3 regions of the Alcaligenes faecalis genome follow, and region 1 is predicted to be linked to each of the others. Evidence: predicted binding sites of a transcription regulator. Region 1 holds the regulator's gene; each other region holds the start of a gene.
The links. The regulator HrcA, encoded in region 1, represses chaperone genes, less so after heat shock. The targets are predictions, from matches to a motif close to TTAGCACTCNNNNNNNNNGAGTGCTAA.

Region 1 (2,270 bases):
TTCCACACAGCGCCGTGGCAAGCCGTGGAAACTCAATAGCAGGCGCTCTGGCTTGCCATGCTCGTCCCAATAACGGCGTATCTGCGCCGCCAGCGGACCGATGTAATCCGGGTGCGTGTGGTAACGCTTCAGGAAGCGAAGCTCAGGCTGATTGCGTTGTTTGCCCAGATGCGCGGCGACACAGTCAACCGCAGTGGCCGTGGTGCTGGCCGCATATTGCGGATACAGGGGCAGACTCAAAATTCGCTCGCAACCCGCTGCTTTCAATTTATCCAGCCCACTGGCAATGGACGGGTTGCCATAACGCATGCCCAGTTCCACCTTCACATCGTGACCTTGCGCTTGCAGCAGCTCCTGCAAACCATCTGCCTGCGCCTGGCTGTAAACCAGCAAGGGCGCGCCTTGCGGCAGCCAGATGTCCTTGTAACGCGGCGCCAGCTTGCTGGGGCGGCGCGGCAAGATGAACAGACGCAGAATAATCTGCCAGACCGGCTGCGGAATCTCAATGACCCGAGGATCAGACAGAAACTCACCCAGATAGCGACGAATGGACGCAGCATCGGGCTGGTCCGGCGTGCCCAGATTGACCAGCAAGATACCGATGGACCCGGCCTCGCGTACCGGAGCCTGATCATTGAACATATCGGCGTCCTGCGCTTCGGGCAAATAAGGAGAAGCAAACAACTTGGGCATGATGATTAGTACGTTAGACAGCCAGATGGCCCTCAGCCCAACAGCAGGCCGAAGGTCCATCCCTTAACTGGCAGAGTGATGGCTCAAGGCATTGGACAATAGCCGGGCCGTAATGTCCACGATAGGAATCACACGATCATACGCCATCCGCGATGGCCCGATCACACCCAGCGTGCCCACGACCTTGCCATCCACGCCATACGGCGCAGTAATGACGGACACATCGTCCAAAGGCAAAAGCTGGGAGTCTCCGCCTATATAAATCTGTACGCCATCGGCCTGGCTGGAAACATCCAGCAGGTGCAGCAGATCGGTTTTTTTCTCGAACAGGGAAAACAGGCGGCGCAAACGGTCCATATCCGCCACCATTTCCGTCACGTTCAACAGCTTGCTTTCTCCAGCGATCACCACGGCTTCTTCACTATCGGGCTGATGGCTACCCACATCCACCGCTTGTTGCATCAGGCGCGAAATGTCCGCCTGCAAGGAGCTGAGCTCCTGCGACAAGGCCAGCTTGACCGACTCGAAGGACATGCCCGAGAAATGCTGATTGAAGAAGTTGCTGGCCTCGACCAACTCCTGCTCCAGATAATCGCGCGGCACGAACAGAATGCGGTTTTGCACATCACCATCTGGAGTGACGATAATCAGCAACACCCGCTTGTCGGACAGGCGGATGAATTCAATCTGCCTGAAGGTCTGCGCTTTTTTCGGCGCCAGCACCACACCGGCAAACTGAGACAGATTCGACAGCAAGGAAGCGGCAGAACTGACCGCGCGGTTAGGCTCGTCAAAAGGCAGATACTGGCTAAGGTTGCGTGCATCCGGCCGCTCGAAACGCTCGGCAGCCAGGAGACGATCCACAAACAGGCGGTAGCCCTTGGGCGTGGGGATACGCCCCGCCGAGGTATGGGGGCTATGAATCAGGCCCAGGCCTTCCAGCTCGGCCATCACATTACGGATTGTGGCCGGGGAAAAATCAAAAATGGTCGATAAGGTGCGGGACCCTACCGGCTGACCATCGGCGATGTAACGCTCGATCAGCACCTTCAACAAGGCATTTGCTCTGTCATCCATGTCGCGTACGTCACTTAAAAACACCAGCTCTGCATGATAAAGGGGAGAATCTTACAGCCAAGCCTAGAGTGGCAACTCTATAATCCACTGATCGTCATTATTTCATTAATCATAAGGTTTTCGCCCCATGCATTTCAAAACGGTTGCCATTGTTGGCAGATACCAGGACTCCGGCTTGGATGCGCCCATCCGATCGCTGGCCAACACCCTGGTCAACACTGGTTGCTCGGTGCTGCTTGAGGCCACAACCGCCCAGAATGCCGGTATTACCGAATTTCCCATCGGCGATTATGCCCAAATTGGCGAACGCGCCGATCTGGCAATCGTCATGGGCGGGGACGGCACCATGATAGGCGCTGCCCGCGAATTAGCCCACAGCAAAGTGCCCCTGATCGGGATTAACCATGGCCGCCTGGGTTTTATTACCGATATTCCCTTGAATGACGCCAACGAAGCCTTGCTTAGCGTGCTCAAAGGCGAGTATGACGTTGAAGAGCGCT
Region 2 (2,270 bases), 260 kb from region 1:
AAGTAAGGGGACAGGTAGCCGCGGTCAAACTGCATACCTTCGACCACGTCCAGTTCGTTTTCCAGGGATTTGCCGTCTTCAACGGTAATCACGCCTTCTTTACCCACTTTGTCCATGGCATTGGCGATGATCTCACCAATGGAGTGGTCGCTGTTGGCGGAGATGGAACCGACCTGAGCAATTTCTTTGCTGGTGGTGCAAGGACGGGACAGTTGACGCAGTTCGTCAACCACAACGCCCACGGCCTTGTCGATACCGCGCTTCAGGTCCATTGGGTTGATGCCGGCGGCAACAAACTTCAGGCCTTCTTCAACGATGGCTTGAGCCAGAACAGTAGCGGTAGTGGTACCGTCACCGGCATTGTCGGAAGTCTTGGAAGCAACTTCTTTAACCAGTTGAGCACCGATGTTTTCGAACTTGTCTTTCAGTTCGATTTCTTTGGCAACGGACACACCGTCTTTAGTAACGGTAGGAGCGCCGAAAGAGCGGTCCAGAACAACGTTACGGCCTTTAGGGCCCATGGTGGTCTTAACAGCGTTGGCCAGAACGTTAACGCCGCGCACGATGCGGGTACGTGCGTCGTCGCCGAAGTAAACTTGTTTTGCGGTCATGGTTTGAATCCTATTGAATTTTCGTTGGCGGTACTTATTCGATCACGGCGAAGATTTCTTCTTCGCGGATCACCAGCAGCTCTTCGCCGTCGATCTTGACGGCCTGGCCGGAGTATTTGCCAAACAGAACTTTGTCGCCGACCTTCAGATCCAGCGCCAGAACCTTGCCGTCCTCGGTTTTCTTACCGGGGCCAACGGCCAGGATTTCGCCTTGATCGGGCTTTTCAGTCGCGCTCTCGGGGATAACGATACCGGAAGCGGTGGTGCGTTCGTTGTCCAGACGCTTGACGATCACACGATCGTTCAAAGGACGCAGTGCCATGGAGAAACTCCTGTTTAAAGATGACTTTAGTTGTTGGTCCGATTGTGGGGGCGAGGCGTTTTAGCACTCAACCCCTTCGAGTGCTAATTATAGGGACGACTTTTCTAATTTCAAGAGCACCAGGGTCAGGCTGTTACATATTTGTCCTGGGGCGTGAAGTAGGGGGGAGGGAAACGCCGGGTTCTGGTGCGTGTCTGGACTTGGACTCACATTAATAAGGCAAGCTCAGTTAAGCTGGCCGCTTTCGATCATGAACGGTCGGGCATGATTGAACGCTAGGCTTTCCTTCTGTCTAGTTGGATTTCTACGAAAACAAGGTAAATGTCCAAGCTCAACCTATTCAACGTCTATCTCCAACGCTGGGGGGCTCAGGCCGCTGGCAAGCCGTTCAGTACCGCGACCAGCGATCTTCTGCCTGTGTGCCTTAGGGGGAAGTTGGAGGGGCAGCCGGCGATGATCAAAATCACACGAGATCTTGACGAGCGCATCGGCGGCCAAGTGCTGCAATGGTGGGCAGGTGATGGCGCGGCGCATGTATATGCCCGCGACCCGGACTCAGGAACACTGCTGATGGAGCGTGCAACAGGATCGAAGGATCTATTGCGTATGGCTTTAGAGGGGGAGGATGATGCAGCGACCACCTGTATCTGCCATGCCCTCGAACAATTGCACTCAAACAGACCTTCGGCCCCACCTGACAGTCTACGCCCCCTAAGTGATTTTTTTGAATCGCTTGCACCGATGGCACAGCAAGAGGGCGGTCTGATGGCTGAATGCGTAATAGTGGCCAATGAGCTGCTACGTGATCAGCGCGAGCAGGTCATCCTGCACGGGGATGCGCACCATAGCAATATCCTCGATTTCGATCAGCGTGGATGGCTGGCAATAGATCCCAAGCGCGTCACTGGTGAGCGCTATTACGACTACGTAAATGTGCTGTGCAATCCTGACCTTAAAACGAGCACCAATCCAGCGCGCTTTGCACGGCAGTTGTCGGTGGTCATTGACGTTGCAGGCCTTGAGCGTCAACGCTTGCTCAGATGGGTTATGGCTCATGCCGCTTTGTCAGCTGCCTGGTTTCTGGAGGACGGATTGCGCGTCGAGGCCAGCAAAGAGCTGGCCGTTGCGGATATCGCTCGACAGGCCTTAGCTTGAGGTTTCCATCCCAACCTTGTTACCCGTACTCAAGGCGATCAGCTTGCTCATGGTGTTGAAGTTGCGTGTCGTCGCAACGACCTTGAGCTTTCTCTCGATGAAATTATTGTTCGCTTTCAGGTCTCGATACCGGGTCGCACACACGATATAGGCGATGTCATCAATAACGCGGACTTGATCCG
Region 3 (2,270 bases), 930 kb from region 1:
TTCAGCACCCTGTCGCTGTATGGCGGCTACAAGATCAACCGTAATCTGTCGCTGACGGCCGGTGTGGATAATGTGTTCGACAAGACTTACGGCGAACACCTGAATCTGGCCGGGAACAGTGGTTTTGGTTTTGGCGCAGCAAGCCGCTTTAATGATCCTGGCCGCACCGTCTGGCTGCGTGCCGCTTTGACCTTCTGATCGATTTTGCCTGCTGGATCGGGCTGACTCGGCAGGCAAAACAGCTGAAAAATCAGGACAAAAAAAGGGACACCTAGCTGGTGTCCCGTAAACATCCGCTTCAAAAGGGAGGGGAAGAGGAGAAGCCGAAGCGGATGCGCAAATGCCGAATTGCATAGGTGGCAAAAATCAGCAAATGTATTGTTTAGTCCGCGAAGATCAGCTTAAGTTCTTCGGATTCCCCGAAAAGTTGTAACTCTTTAAAACGACTTAAGCCGCTGGCGCCAAAGCGACGCGCAGCTTCTTGAATGCCGCCACTTCAATCTGGCGAATACGCTCTGCCGACACGCCAAATTCGGCGGCCAGATCGTGCAAGGTGGCACCGCCATCGTCCTGCAACCAGCGGGCGCGCACAATGCGCTGCGAACGCTCGTCCAGCGTGTCGATCGCTTCTTCCAGGCCACTGCCTTCCAGCATGTCCTGGGCACGACGCTCCAGCACGCGTGTCGGTTCCTCGTGCCCTTCGTCGGACAGGTAGGAAATAGGCGCGAAGTTGTCATCGTCGTCGTTGGCCGGGGCTTCCAGGGCCATATCGTGACCGGACAGACGCACTTCCATCTCGCTGACGTCCTGTGGACGCACATCAAGTTCACGTGCAATCGCGTCTACCTGAGCCGTATCCAGCGTTTGTCCGTCCGGACGCATGCGGCGCAAATTGAAAAACAGTTTGCGTTGGGCCTTAGTCGTGGCCACTTTCACCATGCGCCAGTTGCGCACGACATATTCGTGGATCTCGGCCTTGATCCAATGCACGGCAAAGGACACCAGGCGCACCCCGCGATCGGGGTCAAAGCGTTTGACGGCCTTCATCAGGCCCACGTTACCTTCCTGAATCAGGTCGGCATGAGGCAAGCCGTAACCCAGGTACTGGCGGGCAATGGAGACCACCAGACGCAGGTGCGACAAAATCAGTTCACGCGCAGCATCCAGGTCATCCTGGTCGCGCAGGCGTTGACCCAGCTCGGTCTCGCGTTCAGCGCTGAGCATGGGCAGGCGGTTAACAGCAGAAATATACGCTTCGATCGTCCCCAGTGCGCCTGGATTAGACACGGCGGCGACGAGTTCATTACCAGACGTCAGGGCCAAAGCGTTCGCTTGTTGTGTCATGGAAAATCCTTCAAAGGTCAGCCGGCGAGAGCACTAAACCAGGCCCTCAAACCGCAGAAAACGTATTTCAACAATCATTGAGTTTAGCACTCGATGGTCTGGAGTGCTAAAAATTTCGAATACAGGAATAAGAGCGTCGCAGCAAGAAAAAGTTCACTACTTGGGGGAAAACTGCTGCAAATCGGTGGGCAGAACGCCACAAACAGGCAAAAAAAAAACGTGGCTGCCTGAGAGTAACGCCTTCATGCCCACCTGAAAATAACAAAGTGCGACCTTGTTTATCCAGCGATCACAGTCGCTCGGCGTGGAAATTCAGATGGTCCTGAATGAAGGTCGAGATGAAGTAGTAGCCGTGGTCATAGCCATCGTGACGGCGCAGGGTCAAAGGCTGTTTGGCCTGCTCGCACGCCTGCTCGAATACTTCCGGATACAGTTGTTCGGCCAGAAAACCGTCGCTCAAACCCTGATCCACCAGAATACCGGCGGGATACGGTGTGCTGGCCTTGGCCATCAAGACGCTGGCGTCATGTTGTTCCCAAGCCTGGCGATCCTGACCCAGGTAGGCACCAAATGCTTTTTCGCCCCAGGGGCAGCGGGTTGGCGCAGCAATAGGCGCAAAGGCCGACACGGAGCGGTACTTGCCAGGATGGCGCAGAGCCAGCGTCAAGGCACCATGGCCGCCCATGGAATGACCAAAAATACCCACACGGCTGGCGTCGCCGGGCAGGATGGTCGTGACCAGATCAAACAGCTCCTGGGTCACATAGCTTTCCATGCGGTAATTCTTGTTCCAGCCAGGCTCAGTGGCATCCAGATAGAAACCGGCGCCAGTTCCCAGATCCCAGCCCTCCTCCTCCCCGTCCACACCCGCGCCACGCGGGCTGGTATCGGGAGTGACCAGCATGATGCCGTGCTCGGCAGCGTAG

Region 2: a site for HrcA is predicted at 994-1,020, ahead of CPY64_RS13550 (co-chaperone GroES). Genes of this name have one in related genera too.
Region 3: a site for HrcA is predicted at 1,428-1,454, ahead of rpoH (RNA polymerase sigma factor RpoH). Genes of this name have one in related genera too.

What each region holds. Positions count from the first base shown of each region.
Region 1 covers NZ_CP023667.1:2,627,913-2,630,182, forward strand. Annotated here, with positions in the region: gene hemH (ferrochelatase) at 1-693, opposite strand, end outside; gene hrcA (heat-inducible transcriptional repressor HrcA) at 757-1,770, opposite strand; gene CPY64_RS12365 (NAD kinase) at 1,898-2,270, shown strand, end outside.
Region 2 covers NZ_CP023667.1:2,883,384-2,885,653, reverse strand. Annotated here, with positions in the region: gene groL (chaperonin GroEL) at 1-611, opposite strand, end outside; gene CPY64_RS13550 (co-chaperone GroES) at 646-933, opposite strand; gene CPY64_RS13545 (aminoglycoside phosphotransferase family protein) at 1,255-2,088, shown strand; gene CPY64_RS13540 (DUF1697 domain-containing protein) at 2,080-2,270, opposite strand, start outside.
Region 3 covers NZ_CP023667.1:3,561,985-3,564,254, forward strand. Annotated here, with positions in the region: gene CPY64_RS16555 (TonB-dependent copper receptor) at 1-198, shown strand, start outside; gene rpoH (RNA polymerase sigma factor RpoH) at 448-1,344, opposite strand; gene fghA (S-formylglutathione hydrolase) at 1,634-2,270, opposite strand, start outside.